Regions from separate parts of the Pantoea sp. X-Soil-ISGK-285 genome, predicted to be linked through region 2. Evidence: predicted binding sites of a transcription regulator. Region 2 holds the regulator's gene; the other holds the start of a gene.
What was found. The regulator LexA, encoded in region 2, represses DNA repair genes until DNA is damaged. The targets are predictions, from matches to a motif close to TNCTGTATGTACATACAGNA.
Positions count from the first base shown of each region.

Region 1: AC6I8B_RS08735 (metal-dependent hydrolase) is a predicted target of LexA. The motif match lies at 1,412-1,431, and genes of this name have one in related genera.

Region 1 is NZ_AP035938.1:1,827,586-1,836,100, reverse strand. It holds gene kduI (5-dehydro-4-deoxy-D-glucuronate isomerase) at 1-535, shown strand, start outside; gene kduD (2-dehydro-3-deoxy-D-gluconate 5-dehydrogenase KduD) at 552-1,313, shown strand; gene AC6I8B_RS08735 (metal-dependent hydrolase) at 1,454-2,044, shown strand; gene AC6I8B_RS08730 (L-cystine transporter) at 2,196-3,587, shown strand; gene AC6I8B_RS08725 (DUF6515 family protein) at 3,776-4,168, shown strand; gene osmE (osmotically-inducible lipoprotein OsmE) at 4,235-4,570, opposite strand; gene AC6I8B_RS08715 (multidrug effflux MFS transporter) at 4,873-6,075, shown strand; gene nadE (NAD(+) synthase) at 6,194-7,018, shown strand; gene yddG (aromatic amino acid DMT transporter YddG) at 7,079-7,969, shown strand; gene cho (excinuclease Cho) at 8,037-8,515, shown strand, end outside.
Region 2 is NZ_AP035938.1:308,509-317,023, reverse strand. It holds gene AC6I8B_RS01395 (quinone oxidoreductase) at 1-618, shown strand, start outside; gene pspG (envelope stress response protein PspG) at 829-1,095, opposite strand; gene dusA (tRNA dihydrouridine(20/20a) synthase DusA) at 1,276-2,268, opposite strand; gene AC6I8B_RS01380 (conjugal transfer protein TraF) at 2,376-3,626, opposite strand; gene zur (zinc uptake transcriptional repressor Zur) at 4,077-4,598, shown strand; gene AC6I8B_RS01370 (CsbD family protein) at 4,672-4,884, opposite strand; gene dinF (MATE family efflux transporter DinF) at 5,052-6,374, opposite strand; gene lexA (transcriptional repressor LexA) at 6,475-7,089, opposite strand; gene AC6I8B_RS01355 (diacylglycerol kinase) at 7,195-7,563, opposite strand; gene plsB (glycerol-3-phosphate 1-O-acyltransferase PlsB) at 7,692-8,515, shown strand, end outside.

The DNA of each region.
Region 1 (8,515 bases), 1.5 Mb from region 2:
AGAGGCACTTTACATCGGCAAAGGTGCGCGCAACCTGCTGTTCCGCAGCCTGAACCCGGCACAGCCGGCCAAATTCTATTACAACAGTGCGCCAGCACACAGCACCTTCCCGGACAAGAAGATCACGCTGCAGGAAGCGGCCACCGCGACGCTGGGTGATGCCGCGACCTCCAATCGCCGCACCATTAACAAATTTATCGTGCCGGATGTGTTGCCCACCTGCCAGCTCACCATGGGCTTAACCAAACTGGATGAAGGCAGCCTGTGGAACACCATGCCCTGCCACACCCACGAACGCCGCATGGAAGTCTATTTCTACTTCGATATGAGCGAAGAGTGCGCCGTCTTCCACATGATGGGGCAACCGCAGCAAACCCGCCATCTGCTGGTACACAACGAGCAGGCGGTGATCTCACCCAGCTGGTCAATTCACGCCGGTGTCGGCACCCAGCGTTACACCTTTATCTGGGGCATGGTGGGTGAGAATCAGGTCTTTGATGACATGGACCACGTCAAAATCAGTGAACTGCGCTGAGCAGAGGAGAAATACCATGGTACTGAGTACGTTTAACCTGGAAGGTAAAGTCGCGCTGGTGACCGGCTGTAACACCGGTTTAGGGCAAGGTATGGCGCTGGGTCTGGCCCAGGCGGGTTGTGATATCGTCGGCGTTAACCGTGATGGCCCGGATGATACCCAAAGTAAAGTGGAGGCGCTGGGTCGCCGGTTCTGGCCGGTGCAGGCCGATCTGATGCAGACCAGCGTGGTGGCCTCAGTGGTTGAACAGGCGCTGGCCGCTGCCGGTAAAATTGACATTCTGGTCAACAATGCCGGCATTATCCGCCGTGAGGACGCACTGAATTTCAGCGAGCAGGACTGGGATGACGTGATGAACCTTAACAGCAAGAGCCTGTTTTTCCTGTCGCAGCAGGTTGCCCGTCAGTTTATCGCGCAGGGTAATGGCGGCAAGATCATCAATATCGCCTCCATGCTCTCCTTCCAGGGCGGTATCCGGGTGCCCTCTTATACAGCGTCGAAAAGTGCCGTGATGGGGCTGACCCGTCTGATGGCGAACGAGTGGGCAAAACATGGCATTAACGTCAATGCCATCGCTCCCGGTTACATGGCCACCAACAATACGGAACAGCTTCGTAATGATGAGTCGCGCAGTGAAGAGATTCTGGGGCGTATTCCGGCAGGCCGCTGGGGCGTGCCGGATGACATGATGGGCCCGGTAGTCTTCCTGGCCTCTTCCGCGTCTGACTACGTGAATGGCTACACCCTGGCGGTGGATGGCGGCTGGCTGGCGCGTTAATCTTACTGGCGGACAGTGTTTCATCGCTGTCCGCCTTGTTAATAATATTCATGCTTCGTTACAGCGTCACATGTTCTCATTTACTGGATAAATCCCTATACTGGATGCATCGACAGTTTTCTTTGCAACCAGGTTCTATCATGACGGGCGAAGGCCACATCATTTTTGCCATTGCCAGCGCTATCTTTGCGAAGCGTGCTGAGCTGACACCGGTGCTGGCGCAGGCCGACTGGTGGCATCTTGTTCCCTCAGCGCTGCTGACATGTCTGTTGCCCGATATCGATCACCCTAAATCTCTGCTGGGACAGCGACTGCGCTGGCTCTCTCATCCTATTGCGCGCGCGTTCGGCCATCGCGGCTTTACCCACAGTTTGCTGGCGATAGCCGCCGGTTTATGGCTTTTTCAGATAAACCTGCCCCAGTCGTCGCCGATACCGCCTGATGTCCTGCAGGGTCTGACGCTGGGCTACCTTAGCCATATTGTGGCCGATATGCTGACGCCTGCCGGGGTTCCGCTGCTGTGGCCCTGCCGCTGGCGCTTCCGGTTGCCGATTCTGCGCAGTCAGAAAGGCAACCAGCTTGAACGGGCATTGTGCCTGGGACTGGTGGGATATGCGCTCTGGTTTCCGGTGGGCATGCCATCTTTTGGTGCAAACGGCTGGCCGTCACAGCTGTTCGATACGCTACAAAATGGCGTCGGACGGTTGATTTCCAGTCATACTGCGCAATAAATCAGCACAAAACGCCTTTAAGTTATAAACCATGCCATTTGGATATAAGGCACCCTCTTCGCCTGCTGTTACCATTCCTGCTGTCTTAATTCGTGATTAACATTATGCGGCCTTTCCAGAGCGAAAGGCCGCATTACTCTGGAGTTTCAGTATGGACCTTCCTCTTACGCTTAATATCGTAGCCTTTGTGGTGCTGCTGGTATTGCTCTCTCGCTTCAGCCGTCAGAACTGGAGCCTGTCGAAAAAAGTGCTGACCGGTCTGGTAATCGGCGTACTGTTCGGCCTGGTTTTGCAGTTGATCTACGGCGAAAACAGCGCAGTGGTCAAAGAGTCTATCAGCTGGTTTAACATCGTCGGTAATGGCTATGTCCAGTTGCTGCAGATGGTCGTAATGCCGCTGGTGTTCGTTTCCATTCTGAGTGCGGTTGCCCGTCTGCATAACGCCTCGTCGCTGGGAAAAATCAGCGTACTGACGATTGGCGTACTGCTGTTTACCACCGCGATCTCGGCGCTGGTCGGCGTCTTCGTGACCGGCCTGTTTGGCCTGAGCGCTGAAGGTCTGGTTCAGGGCGTGCAGGAGACTGCGCGTCTCAGTGCGATCCAGAGCAACTATGTCGGCAAAGTGGCTGACCTGACCGTGCCGCAACTGGTGCTCTCCTTTATCCCGAAAAACCCGTTTGCCGATCTGACCGGAGCCAGTCCGACCTCGATTATCAGCGTCGTCATCTTCGCCGCCTTCCTGGGCGTGGCTGCACTGCAGTTGCTGAAAGATGATGAAGTTAAAGGTCAGCGCGTGCTGGTCGCGATCGATACGCTGCAGTCCTGGGTCATGAAGCTGGTGCGTTTAGTGATGAAGCTGACGCCTTATGGTGTGCTGGCGCTGATGACCAAAGTGGTTGCCGGTTCTAACCTGCAGGACATCATCAAGCTGGGCAGCTTTGTGGTCGCCTCTTACCTCGGTCTGGCCATCATGTTTGGTGTCCACGCCCTGCTGCTGTCGGTAAATGGTATCAACCCGATGCGCTTCTTCCGTAAAGTGTGGCCGGTTATTACCTTCGCCTTTACCAGCCGCTCCAGCGCAGCCAGCATCCCGCTGAGCGTGGAAACCCAGACCCGTCGTCTTGGCGTGCCTGAGTCGATTGCCAGCTTCGCGGCCTCTTTTGGTGCCACTATCGGCCAGAACGGCTGTGCCGGTCTCTATCCAACTATGCTGGCAGTGATGGTTGCGCCAACCGTCGGGATCAACCCGTTTGACCCACTGTGGATTGCGACACTGGTCGGGATCGTAACGCTGAGCTCAGCAGGCGTTGCCGGTGTCGGCGGTGGTGCAACCTTCGCGGCACTGATTGTCCTGCCTGCGATGGGCCTGCCGGTCACCCTGGTGGCGCTGCTGATCTCCATTGAGCCGCTGATCGATATGGGTCGTACAGCCCTGAACGTCAACGGTTCCATGACCGCCGGTTCTCTCACCAGTCGCTGGTTAGGTATGACCGATAAGCGCGTCCTGGAAAGCGACGACAACGCCGAACTGGCGCACCGCTAATCTGCTTTGAACCTGGCGCGCACGCGCCAGGTTATTCCCGCCCTTCTTCTCCATAATCTCCCCCATTAATGGCAACGCCGTTAAGAAAGCGTTAAGCATGGTAAACAGGCGAAAAATCGCCGCTTTAGTGCTTGTCTTTGCCGGGTAAAAAGCGAATTCTGCATCCAGTCTTATGAGGAGAACACCTGATGAAAAAGATAATCGCCTCGCTTCTGACGCTGACGCTTTTGACACCCACTCTGGCTTTCGCTCATCCTGGCGACTGGGGCACGCCGGGTGGATGGGGTCGACATGGCGGCCACGGGCCACACTGGGGCGGACCCGGGCCGGTGCGCTTTTTGCCTGAAGCCGCAACCGCGGTGCTGATAGGCGGACTGACCTATTATCTGCTCAACGGCAATTATTATCAGCGTCACGGCGATGAGTATGTGGTGACAGAGCCGCCTGCAGAGTCGCGGGTCAGCAGTGAAATGCGGGTACTCGACTTTAACGGCAAACGCTTCTATGTGCAGGCTGGCCACTTCTACCAGCGACAGATAGATGGCGATTATGTTGAGGTGCCGCGCCCGGCAGGTTTGTAGTCAGCGCCACAACGAAAAACGGCCCGTCATAATGACGGGCCGTTTGCTATTCAGGGGTGCTATGAGTTACTGCTGAACCTGCGGATCGGTGTCATATTCCGCACAGCTCTGGAAGCCGTAGTTCATGACACGGCCAGTGTCGTTATAGCTCACGAAGTAAGTCTGAGCTTTACCGTCGCGCTGACCCAGTACATAAGTCTGGCAGGTGCCGCGCGCGTGAACCATGGTGATTTCAGTAGAAGGCGTACCGGCGATCTGACGAACCTGATCACGGGTCATACCCTTTTTAACATCCTTTACCACTGGCTTAGTCACGTAGCTTTCCGCACGATCGTAAGTCGTACAACCAGACAGTGCAGCCAGCGTCAGCGCCGCAGCGATACATCCCATCACTTTATTCATCTTGTTGTTCCTCATTTATTGTCCATGTGGAAACAAGCCTGGAACATAAATGCTGATTTATCAAGTTTATGACGAACAATTAGTGGCCTGTCAAATGTCAGGATTTCGTAAAGAAGGCTGTTTTGCTGTCAACGCAGACGTATACTGCCCGGCAAAACAGGCACCCGATAGCGCCCCGTTTTCAGAGACCGCACCGTCATCCGCGCAGACGCAGATCGGCGTGAATGTCGCGTTACCGGACGCTGTTTTTCGCAGCCTTACCCGCTTTCTGTTTACCCCATCGCTGACAATCCCGAGGATAAATGACCCCTGTACACTCCAATCGCCTGGTTTATGCCATTACGCTGGGCCTGCTGGCCGCGCTGGGCCCGCTCTGCATCGACCTCTATCTGCCTGCACTACCACAAATGGCCCAGGACCTGCATACCGAAACCGCTACCGCGCAGCTGAGTCTGACCGCTGGCCTGTTAGGTCTCGGCTTTGGCCAGCTGCTCTTTGGCCCGATGAGCGATAAGTTCGGCCGCCTGCGCCCGCTGACCCTGTCACTGGTGTTGCTGTTTATCGCCTCGATGGGCTGTGCGCTGGCGCAGGATATTAACCAGCTGCTGCTGGCGCGGCTGTTCGAAGGGTTAGCAGGTGCGGGCGGCGCGGTGCTGTCACGGGCGATTGCACGCGATATGTACAGTGGCCATGAGCTGACGCGATTCTTCGCTCTGCTGATGCTGGTCAACGGTCTGGCACCGATCGGCGCACCGGTATTAGGCGGCGTGCTCATGACGATTTTAAACTGGCGCGGCATCTTCATGGTACTGGGCGGCATTGCCATTCTGCTGATCCTGCTGGCGCGCTGGAAGCTGCATGAAACCCTGCCTGAGGCACGCCGCAGTAAAGGATCAATATTCTCCGCCTACGCGGCATTGGGTCAGGTGATTACCCATCGCCCCTTCATGGGCTTCTGCCTGACCCAGGGATTTATGATGTCCGGCATGTTCGCCTACATCGGTGCCTCGCCGTTCGTGCTGCAGCAACTCTATGGTCTTTCCCCCCAGGCCTTTAGCTTCTGCTTTGCGGCCAACGGGTTTGGCCTGGTGATTGCTTCACAGACCAGCGCCCGCCTCTGTCCATTGTGGGGCGAATATCGGGTGCTGAAAGGCGGACTGACGCTGGCCTTTGTCGCCTCCAGTCTGCTGCTGCTGGCCGCGCTGCTGCATGCTCCCTTAGCGCTGCTGCTGGTGGCACTGTTCTTTACCATTGCCAGCAACGGCGTTATCGCTACCACCGCCTCGTCCCTGGCGATGCAGAGTCAGGGCCATCGCGCTGGCAGCGCCTCCGCGGTGATTGGCGTCACGATGTTCACGCTGGGTGCGATTACCGTGCCGATTACCGGCATCGGCGGCACCTCGGTGCTGAGCATGTGCGCCACCATTTTTGGCTGCTTTATGACGGCGATTCTGATGTTTACCGTGCTGGCGAAAAAACCGCTGCCGCAGGTAAAAACTCACTGATTTCGCAACGTTTCACGGCAATCAGTTACCGCTTTGGCTTGTTGTTTTCGCTAAGGCACGTTAGCTTTAATAAAACGTTCGCATCGAGCCGACAGGCCACTGACCTGAGGAGAAGTTCATGTCACTGCAGCAGGAAATTATTGAAGCCCTGGGTGTGAAGCCCACTATCGACGCTGACCAGGAAGTGCGTGTCAGCATCGATTTTCTTAAAGCCTACCTGAAACGCCACAGCGGACTGAAAACGCTGGTGCTGGGGATCAGCGGCGGTCAGGATTCAACCCTGGCGGGCGCGCTGGCGCAGCGGGCGATCACCGAACTGCGTCAGGAGAGCGGTGATAACGACTACACCTTTATTGCCGTGCGTCTGCCCTATGGTGTGCAGGCGGATGAGCAGGATTGTCAGGACGCGCTGGCCTTTATCAAACCCGACCGTTCGCTGGTGGTAAACATCAAAGAGTCGGTGCTGGCCAGTGAGCGCGCGCTGAAAGAGGCGGGTATTACGCTTTCCGATTTTGTCCGCGGCAATGAAAAAGCCCGCGAGCGGATGAAAGCGCAATACAGCATCGCCGGCATGACCAAAGGCGTGGTGGTCGGCACCGATCACGCGGCTGAAGCTGTGACCGGTTTCTTCACCAAGTATGGCGATGGCGGCACGGACATCAATCCCCTGTTCCGCCTGAACAAGCGTCAGGGCAAGCAGTTGCTGAAACACCTTGGCTGCCCGGAGCATCTCTATCTGAAGAAACCGACTGCCGATCTGGAAGATGATCGTCCAGGCCTGCAGGATGAAGTGGCGCTGGGCGTCACCTATGAGATGATTGATGACTACCTGGAAGGCAAAAGCATCAATCCTGACAGCGCCCGTATCATCGAAGGCTGGTATCAGAAAACCGAGCACAAACGTCGTCCGCCGATCACGGTATTCGACGACTTCTGGAAGTAATCCTGCCCCTCCCTTGCCGCGGCAAGGGAGGCTTCTCTCACTGACTTTGTTGATCGCTGCATGCCTGCCACCGTTTCGCGCGCGACCCTCATCGGGCTTGTCGCCATTCTGCTCTGGAGTACGACCGTTGGCCTGCTGCGCAGCGTCAGTGAAGCCTTTGGCGCCACCGGTGGTGCGGCGCTGATCTACACCACCACGGCGTGTCTCCTTTGCCTGACCCGGGGCCTGCCCAGACCCGGCGCGATGCCAGCCATCTACCTGTGGTTGGGCGGCGTACTCTTTGTCGGCTATGAAATCTGTCTGGCACTGGCCATCGGGCTGGCCAGCGATCGCAGCCAGTCGCTGGAGCTGGGGATGATTAACTATCTCTGGCCCTGTCTGACCATCGTGCTGGCGATCCCATTTAATCAGCAGCGTTTCCGTGTCTGGCTGTGGCCAGGACTGCTGCTGTCGCTGCTGGGGATCGTCTGGGTAATGAAAGGCAGCGGCAGCGGATCGCCGGCGCTGTTGTGGCAGAATATGCTGCGCAACCCGGTCGCCTATGCACTGGCCTTTATCGCCGCCCTGACCTGGGCGCTCTACAATAATCTCACCCGCCGCTTTGCCCGTGGTTCCAATGGCGTCACGCTGTTTTTTATCCTGACTGCACTGGCGCTGTGGCTGAAATATGCCTTCAGCGATCACACTGTGCCGATGGCCTTTACGCTGGTGCCGCTGCTGGAGGTGCTGTTTGTCGGGCTCTCCACCGCCATCGCCTATTCCGCCTGGAATCACGGGATTCAGCAGGGCAATCTGACGCTGCTGGCCACCGCCTCCTACTTTACGCCGGTGCTGTCGGCCCTGATGGGATCACTGTGGCTCGGCCTGACGCCGCCGCTGGCCTTCTGGCAGGGCGTGGCGATGATCACGCTCGGCTCGCTGATCTGCTGGCGGGCAACACGGTCTCTGTAACCAGACGGCTGGCGATCATTTCACCTGCCTGTTATGCTGTATGGACAACCAGTAAATGGAGTCCATCTTGGTCAGACGTTCTGCCATACTTCGCCCCGAACCCGACGCGAATGCAATTTATCAATATCCCGAACACCTGCGTGAATGGCTGGAAGGCCTGCCAAATCATCCTGGCGTCTATACCTTTCATGGCGAAAGTGAGTCGCTGCCGCTCTATATCGGTAAAAGTGTGAATCTGCGTTCGCGGGTGATGTCCCATTTCCGCACCCCGGATGAGGCGAAAATGCTACGCCAGTCGCGGCGTGTAAGCTGGATCCCTACCGCGGGCGACCTCGGCGCGCTGCTGCTGGAAGCGCAGATGATCAAAACCCAGCAGCCACTGTTTAATAAGCGACTGCGCAAAAACCGGCAGCTCTGTTCATTGCAGATTACCGACGGCAAACCGAATGTGGTCTACGCAAAAGACCTCGATTTCAGCCAGTCCCCCAACCTGTTTGGGCTCTATCGCAGTCGCTTCGCCGCGCTGGAACGGCTCAAGCAGCTCGC
Region 2 (8,515 bases):
CTGAAAGGGCTGACCACACAATATCTGCTGCGCCAGACCTATAAAATCAGCGCCGGTGAGACCTTCCTGTTTCATGCCGCAGCGGGCGGCGTCGGGTTAATTGCCTGTCAGTGGGCAAAAGCGCTGGGTGCCCATTTGATTGGCACAGTCGGGTCAGCAGAAAAGGCAGCGATGGCGAAAAAGGCCGGCGCCTGGGCGACGATTAACTACCGCGAAGAGAATATTGCGCAACGCGTCAGCGAACTGACCGACGGGAAAAAAGTGGGTGTAGTTTATGACTCCGTGGGCAAAGATACCTGGGAAGCATCGCTGGACTCATTGCGCCGTCATGGGCTGATGGTCAGTTTTGGCAATGCTTCGGGTCCGGTGACCGGGATTGATCTCGGCATTCTGAATAAGAAAGGCTCGCTGTTTGTGACCCGCCCTTCACTGTTTGGCTATATCACCAACCGCCAGGAGCTGGAAACCGCCAGTGCCGAGCTTTTCTCGCTGCTGGCGAGTGGCGCAATTAAAGTTGATGTGCCGGAGCAGCAGAAGTTTGCGCTGAAAGAGGCCAGCAAAGCGCACCAGATGCTGGAGAGCCGCGCCACGCAGGGATCCTGTCTCTTAATTCCATAGTAGTGAGCAACAAAAAGGGCCTCCTGCGGGAAGCCCTTCTCTTTTTTTATTTTTTGTTCGCGCTGGTGTAGGGACAGCGGCGATGAATTCGTGTCGAGTCGATGGCACATCGATTTGACGACAGGCATCCTGCCAGAAAACATAAGTAAAAAATATGTTTAATTGCAGATCAGCCCTGACCAATCTCTCACACTGTGATCTTCACCGCATTTAGCGCCAGCCTTTGCGGTCTAACCTGTTGATCTTACGCCGCAGCTTACGACGTGCTCGCTCATCGCTGTCGCCAAAAAAGGCACGATGCAGCCAGACCGCAATCACCGCCAGCACCAGCCACGGCAACACTTTAATAACAATTGCAAACAGCCCACCGACAAACATCACGATGGTTGCTACCACCAGTGCCGCCAGCACGCCTAACAGCGAAACGCCGGTCAGCAACAGCATCAGGAAAAACCCCAATACGAATAAAATTTCCACGTCAGCGCTCCTTTTTGAGATTGATTGTTATAGCTATTACAAAAAACGTGCCAACAGTTAACTCATTGATTTTTTTCTGATAAGAGATAAACAGAAGAGCGCCACCTGGTGAGAAAAACCACATAGTGGCGTAAAAAAAACCAGCATTCAGAGCTGGTTTTTTCGGGTTCAGGTGAGGCGTCAGGCTTCCTGGGGGATTTTATCCGCTACCAGCGCCAGCGCCGCCTCCAGCACACGGACATCGGCACCGGGTTTGTGGGCATTTTCACTCAGGTGGCGTCGCCACTGGCGGGCGCCCGGGATCCCCTGGAACAGACCCAGCATATGGCGCGTGACATGTCCCAGATACGTCCCCTTTGCCAGTTCCGCTTCAATATAGGGATACATGGCGCGCACCACTTCAACCGGGTTCGCCGCCGGATGCTGACGACCAAACAATGTCTGATCGACCTGCGCCAGAATGCCGGGGTTTTGGTAGGCTTCACGTCCCATCATCACGCCGTCAAGGTGTTGCAGATGGGTCAGTGCCTCTTCCAGGGTTTTCACGCCGCCATTGAGGGCAATGGTCAGTTGCGGAAAATCGCGTTTCAGCTGATAGACGCGGGGATAATCCAGCGGTGGAATCTCGCGGTTCTCTTTCGGGCTGAGGCCGGAGAGCCAGGCTTTACGCGCATGAATGATAAATGTCTCACACTCACCGCGTCCCGCCACCGTGCCGATAAAATCGGTCAGGAATTCATAGCTGTCCAGCTCATCGATACCAATGCGGGTTTTCACCGTGACCGGAATTGAAACCACGTCGCGCATCGCTTTAACGGCATCTGCGACCAGATTCGCCTCGGCCATCAGGCAGGCGCCGAAACGGCCATTCTGCACCCGATCAGAGGGACAGCCGACATTAAGGTTCACTTCATCATAGCCGCGCTGCTCTGCCAGCTTCGCGCACTGCGCCAGTGCCGCCGGATCGCTACCACCAAGCTGCAACGCGACCGGATGCTCAGCCTCACTGTAAGCCAGGTAATCCCCTTTGCCATGAATGATTGCGCCCGTGGTCACCATTTCGGTGTAGAGCAGCGTGTCACCGGTCAGCTGGCGATGAAAATAGCGACAGTGACGATCGGTCCAGTCGAGCATAGGGGCGATAGAGAAACGTTGCGAAGAGAAATTAGGCATGAAGCGCAGACAATCCGGTAATTAAGGGGTGATGGAATTCTGTGCAAGGATAACACAAGGGCGGGCGATAGTGCATCGCCCGCCCCCGAACAGTCTGAATAACGCGCTTAGAAGTTAAAGCCCAGCTGCATCATCGCGCCCCAGGTGTTGTTAGCACCCACAGAGCCCGCCAGATCCAGATGTACGGCTTTGTTAAACGGTGACAGACCAAAACCGGCCGTAGCGACATTTTCGTCGTTAGAACGCATGTCCGCACGATAACCTGCACGCAGCTGCAGCCAGTCAAGTACGCGGTATTCCGCGCCCACTGCCGCATACTGGCTGTTATCCTGAGTTTTGAAGCGTTTGGTTTCAGTCAGATCCACATCGCCCGTCACGGTAAACGGACCTTTATCCCAGGCCAGACCGGTGGTGACCAGCGGGCGAATCTGGTAGGTGTCGCGGAAACCATTGACCTCTTTGGTCTGCAGATCGCGTGAAACCAGGTTCTGTCCGGTTACACCCAGCGTCCAGTTTTCAGCAAAGGTGGTCGCCAGACCGGCATCAACGTTGAAGCCGGTGTCGGTGCTGCGATACTGGCTGTTATTGATGTCACTTTTGTCGTAGTTGTAAATACTGGCGGTGTAGTTATAGAGCCAGGTTTTCTGCACTTTCGGTGTGACGCCTACCGATACTGGCTGACCAGCGATGGTGAACTCATGCGCCACCGCCACACCATAATCGGTGACCAGCGCCGCTAAGCCATTCGCGCTGGAGCGCAGGTTATTTTGATCGCCAGGACGAGGAAGCACTGTGCCGTTAGCCACACCGCGCAGATAGTCGATATCGCTCTGGACCACATTGGCACGCACGTGCGCTGAGCCATAGGCTTTGGTGATAAAGGCGAAAGGCAGCGTCTCGTCAGGGATAGTGACGGCCAGGGCAACCCCGGCGTTACCGTCCGCTTTGTTGCCGCGTAAATCATTTAGCTGGTTGGCGACATCGCCTGAGGCGGCGCGCACTTCAGGATAGCCACGCAGATAATCAGCGAAGGTTAAATTACTGAGCACGTCGCGGTAGCGATCAACGGTATCGGTAATATCATCCACTTTATCTATCAGCTTATCTTTGTCGGTGACCTGAATACCGGCTGAAGGGAAAATAATGCTGACGCTATCGTCGGGTTTGGCGCGCGTCATTAATGCCGGGTTCGCCAGCACTGCGGAGCCATAAAGAGAAGATGCTACGCCGGTGCCGCCCATGGCGTCATTACGTGCATCATACCAGGTCCCTGCCGCCATGGCGGAAGAAGAAAGGAAAAGCGCGGTCGTTACAGCTGTGTAGATTAGCGCTGAACGTTGAGCGGATTTTTTCACCATTTGCCTGCCATCACCTGAGAAATTGTCATTGAAACATTCAATGACTGAATAGTTTGTTAGCCCTATTGTGAACCCTGGCTAACGCGTTATTGCTGTGAATTCAAAGGAAACAGTGTCTTAATTCAAAGGATTGGACGTTTTCCAATCAAAAAACCGTTGTAATTGTTCAAACTGCATTGGGATATTTCAAATAATGCCAGACTTTTCTTAAGTCTTTCTGAACATTACTTCTTAACTCAGTGAGATGCAAAGCAAAATGCCAACAAATTCCGCTTCAGGTGGATTCAGAATGGATCTGATTTGTCGTCAGATTTGAGATAGAAGACGGCTTAAATTCTGATTATGCTGCTTTATCAGGCAAATGATGCTGTTTTTTCAGACGAAAACCAACCTCAGCGCCGCGAAACTATGTGTGATAAAATAACATCACTTATCCAGCGGAGAATTTTCATGACAAACATGACGTCGCAGCAAATTTTGATTCAGGCCGAAAAGATGTGCCTGCAGCGCGGTGTGCGTCTGACTTCGCAACGTGCTGAAGTGTTGCGCCTGATGGCCGAGCAGCCTGGCTCGATCAGCGCCTACGATCTGCTGGATCAACTCCGGGTCAGCGAGCCGCAGGCCAAGCCACCCACGGTTTACCGGGCGCTCGATTTCCTGCTGGAGCAGGGTTTCATTCATCGGGTGGAATCCAACAACAGCTACGTCATGTGTCACCATTTTGAGGCACCAGCACATACATCGGTGATGCTGGTCTGTGACCGCTGTGCCGCCGTTACAGAGAAGCAGGCGCAGGGCGTAGAGAAGATTATTGCTGGTCTGGCAGGTGAAGCGCAGTTTGCATTACGCCACAGCGTGATTGAAGCGCATGGTTTATGTGAAAATTGTGCTGCGGTTGAAGCCTGTACGCACCATGAAAGCTGCGAGCATGACCATCAGGATGAGGGTAAAAAGCGGGGGAAACGCGGGTAATCGGCACATCCTTGTGCGGTTCCGGTGAGGGCCCACCGGAACGCATTCAGCTGATTATCAAGCTATTGTCTGATTACCAGCGGTGATCTTTGTTCTGACCTTCCCAGTCGCTTACTTCGCGCTCGGCTTCATCTTTGGTAGAGCCGTAACGCTCCTGGATTTTGCCGACCAGCTGATCGCGTTTACCTTCGATAACCTGCATATCATCGTCGGTCAGCTTGCCCCATTTCTCTTTCATTTTGCCTTTGAACTGCTTCCAGTTGCCGCTTGCTTCGTCTTTATTCATGGCAGACCTCCAATCCTCGGGTTTTAATGATTATCTTGCTACTTAACAAAATAACGATACAAAGCGCTGGTTAACTGCGCTGCATGGAGTTAATTGTAGTAGCCAATTTATTAACCGTGGAATAATACAGAATAATCCGTATCGGCTTGCGTGCAGCCACGGCTGACTCAGGCATCAAACCAGCTGTTCTGACGCCAGTGCTTACGCCAGATGAGCCACAGCGACAGGCCGCGCAGCGCCAGGAAAATCGTGACCGCCAGCCACAGACCATGGTTACCTAACACCGGTACGCTAAGCAGCGTCAGAAAATAGCCGGCTGCGGCAACTACCATGCTGTTACGCATCTCACGCCCGCGCGTCGCTCCGATGAACATGCCATCCAGCAGATAACACCAGACGCCGATCAGCGGCATTATCATCTGCCAGACCAGATAGCGGTCCGCTGTCTGCTGGAGTGACTGAAGAGAGGTCAGCAGGGTAACGATCTGCGGGCCAAAAATGGCATAGATCAGCGAGAAGAACAGCGCCACCACTACCGCCTGCCGACAGGCAGAGTGCCAGACGCGCAGGAGCTTGCTGCCATCTTTTGCACCATGCGCCTCACCCGCAAAAGCTTCAACCGCATAGGCAAAGCCATCCAGCGCGTAAGCCGTAAAAGTGATGAACATCAGTAATACTGCGTTAACCGCCACCACATCCGGACCCAGCCGGGCACCCAGTACGGTCAGCGAGGCGAAACAGAGCTGCAGCATCAGAGAGCGCAGCATGATGTCCCGGTTCAGTCGCAGCAGCCGGCCGCTGTCACCGCGCCAGCTCTGCTTCAGCAGGCTAAGCGTAATTCCGCGCAGTTTTAACACCCGCCAGACCATGATGCTGCCGACAACCAGCGTAATGTATTCCGCCAGCGCCGTGGCGGTTGCCGCCCCCGCGACACCCCAGTGCAGCCCCATCACCAGCCAGAGATCGAGCACGATGTTAACCAGGTTGCCCACCACCAGCAGGATCACCGGCGCGCGTGCATACTGCACGCCCAGCAGCCAGCCCAGAATGACCAGGTTTGCCAGCGTGGCAGGCGCACTGAGCCAGCGAATCTGAATAAACAGTGCCGCCTGTTCGAGTACATCGGGATTGCCGCCAACGAGATGGGTCGACAGCTGAATAATCGGATAACGCAAAGCGATGAACAGTACGCCCGCCAGCAGCGCAATGATCAGCGGCTGAGTCAGCGCGCGTGCCAGCGCCATTTTATCGCCAGCGCCAAATGCCTGCGCCGTAAGGCCAGTGGTACTCATTCGAAGGAAAAGCAGCAGCATAAAGAGGAAGCTGGTCACTGTAGTCCCGACCGCAACCCCGCCAAGATAGACAGGGCTGTCGAGATGACCAATTACTGCAGTATCGACCACTCCCAGTAAGGGAACGGTGATATTTGAAAGGATCATCGGCAGCGCAAGCCGCCAGAGATTTTTATCGGTTGCCGTAATAAAGCGCATTCGCCGTTCCGTGCTCAGTGTCGCTGCGCAAAAGAGGCAGCGACAAAATTAGGGCAGACAGAATAGCATCAGAGAAGGCGAATGCACGCTGGCAGAAGAATCAGAGCCACTCGCCGTTGCGCACCACGCCAACAGCCAGACCTTCTATGGTCAGTGACTGCGCACGGGTATCGACGACAATCGGGTCAAAATCGCTGTTTTCCGGCAGCAGATGCACGATAGCACCCTGCTTTTTCCAGCGCTTAACGGTGACTTCATCATCAATGCGGGCAACCACAACCTGGCCGTTACGCACATCCTGGGTTTTATGCACCGCGAGCAGGTCGCCATCCATAATCCCGATATCTTTCATCGACATTCCGCTGACGCGCAGCAGGAAGTCAGCAGACGGCTTAAACAGGCCCGGATCGACCTTGTAGTGGGTTTCGATATGTTCCTGCGCCATGATCGGCTCACCGGCAGCAACCCGGCCAATCAGCGGTAGCCCTTCTGAGGCTTCTTCTTCCATTAACAGTCGAATGCCGCGCGATGCACCGGAAACGATCTCGATGACGCCTTTGCGCGCCAGCGCTTTCAGATGCTCTTCTGCCGCGTTCGGCGAACGGAAGCCCAGCTGCGCGGCGATTTCGGCACGCGTAGGCGGCATGCCCGTTGAAGAAATATGGTCGCGAATCAGGTCATAGACCTGCTGCTGCCTGCTGGTTAATGCTTTCATCCCGCCCCCTGGTTGTTTATACAGTCGCTGTGAGTATATACAGGTATTGGTGAAATGGAAACCGATTGTCAGGGAAAACGCGCCCTCAGACGCGTTATGGAAGGCTTATCGCAAATGTGTCCAGAGCAGCGCGATCCAGACGAAGAGTGCCAGTAATATGCTGATCAGCACCGCCGCCGAGCCCATGTCTTTTGCCCGGCCCGCCAGCGGATGATGCTCCTGACCGATGCGGTCGACCACCGCTTCAATGGCGCTATTGAGGATTTCAACAATGACCACCAGCACCACCGCACCAATCATGAGGATGCGGGAGACCACATCGACATCCAGCCAGCACGCGATAACAATAGCGGCCAGCGCAGCCAGCGCTTCCTGCCGAAACGCCGCTTCATGTTGCCAGGCGGCACGAAGCCCCTGCCATGAGTAACCTGCAGCTTTTACTATTCTGATAAGTCCGGTGGCATTATTTGCCATGATGTGGGAACCCTTTCATCGGATTGACGTCAATGTCTGGGCTGCGTGCAATTGGCACCACCACAGATCTTCGCTGCGCTTTCTGGTATGCTTGCGGCGCTTTGCTAACAAGAGGCTTCATGTTGTCTATGTCAGGTTGGCGTAAACTCTATTACAAACTGCTTAATTTACCACTGTCGTTTTTGGTAAAAAGTAAGGCCATTCCGGCCGATCCCGTGTCTGAACATGGTCTGGATCCGACCCGACCTATTATGTATGTTTTGCCTTACGATTCGAAGGCCGACTTACTGACTTTACGTGCACAGTGTCTGCGGCATCACCTGCCCGACCCGCTCACTCCGCTGGAGATTGATGGTTCTCTGCTGCCGCGCCACGTCTTTATCCACAATGGCCCACGCGTCTTCCCCTATTTTGTGCCCAGCGTTGAATCTGTGAAAATCTTTCACGATTACCTGGACCTGCATCGCAATAACCCTAAGCTGGATATTCAGATGCTGCCGGTCACGGTGATGTTTGGCCGCGCACCAGGACGTGAAGTCCAGGGCGAAGCAACGCCACACCTGCGGGTGCTGAACGGGGTGCAGAAGTTCTTTGCCGTTATCTGGCACGGGCGCGACAGTTTTGTCCGCTTCTCGCCGACAGTGTCGCTGCGCCGCATGGCAACTGAACACGGTACGGATCAGTCGATCGCCCAGAAGCTGGCTCGCGTGGCGCGCATTCATTTTGCCCGCCAGCGGCTGGCGGCGATTGGCCCGCGCTTGCCGGCGCGTCAGGATCTGTTTACTCGTCTGCTGCAATCCAAAGCGATTGAAAAAGCAGTAGAAGATGAAGCTCGCAGCAAAAAAATCTCCCATGAGAAAGCGCAGCAGAACGCCGTCGAAATGATGGAGGAGATTGCGGCAAACTTCTCCTATGAAGCCATCCGCGTAACTGACCGCGTGATGGGCTGGCT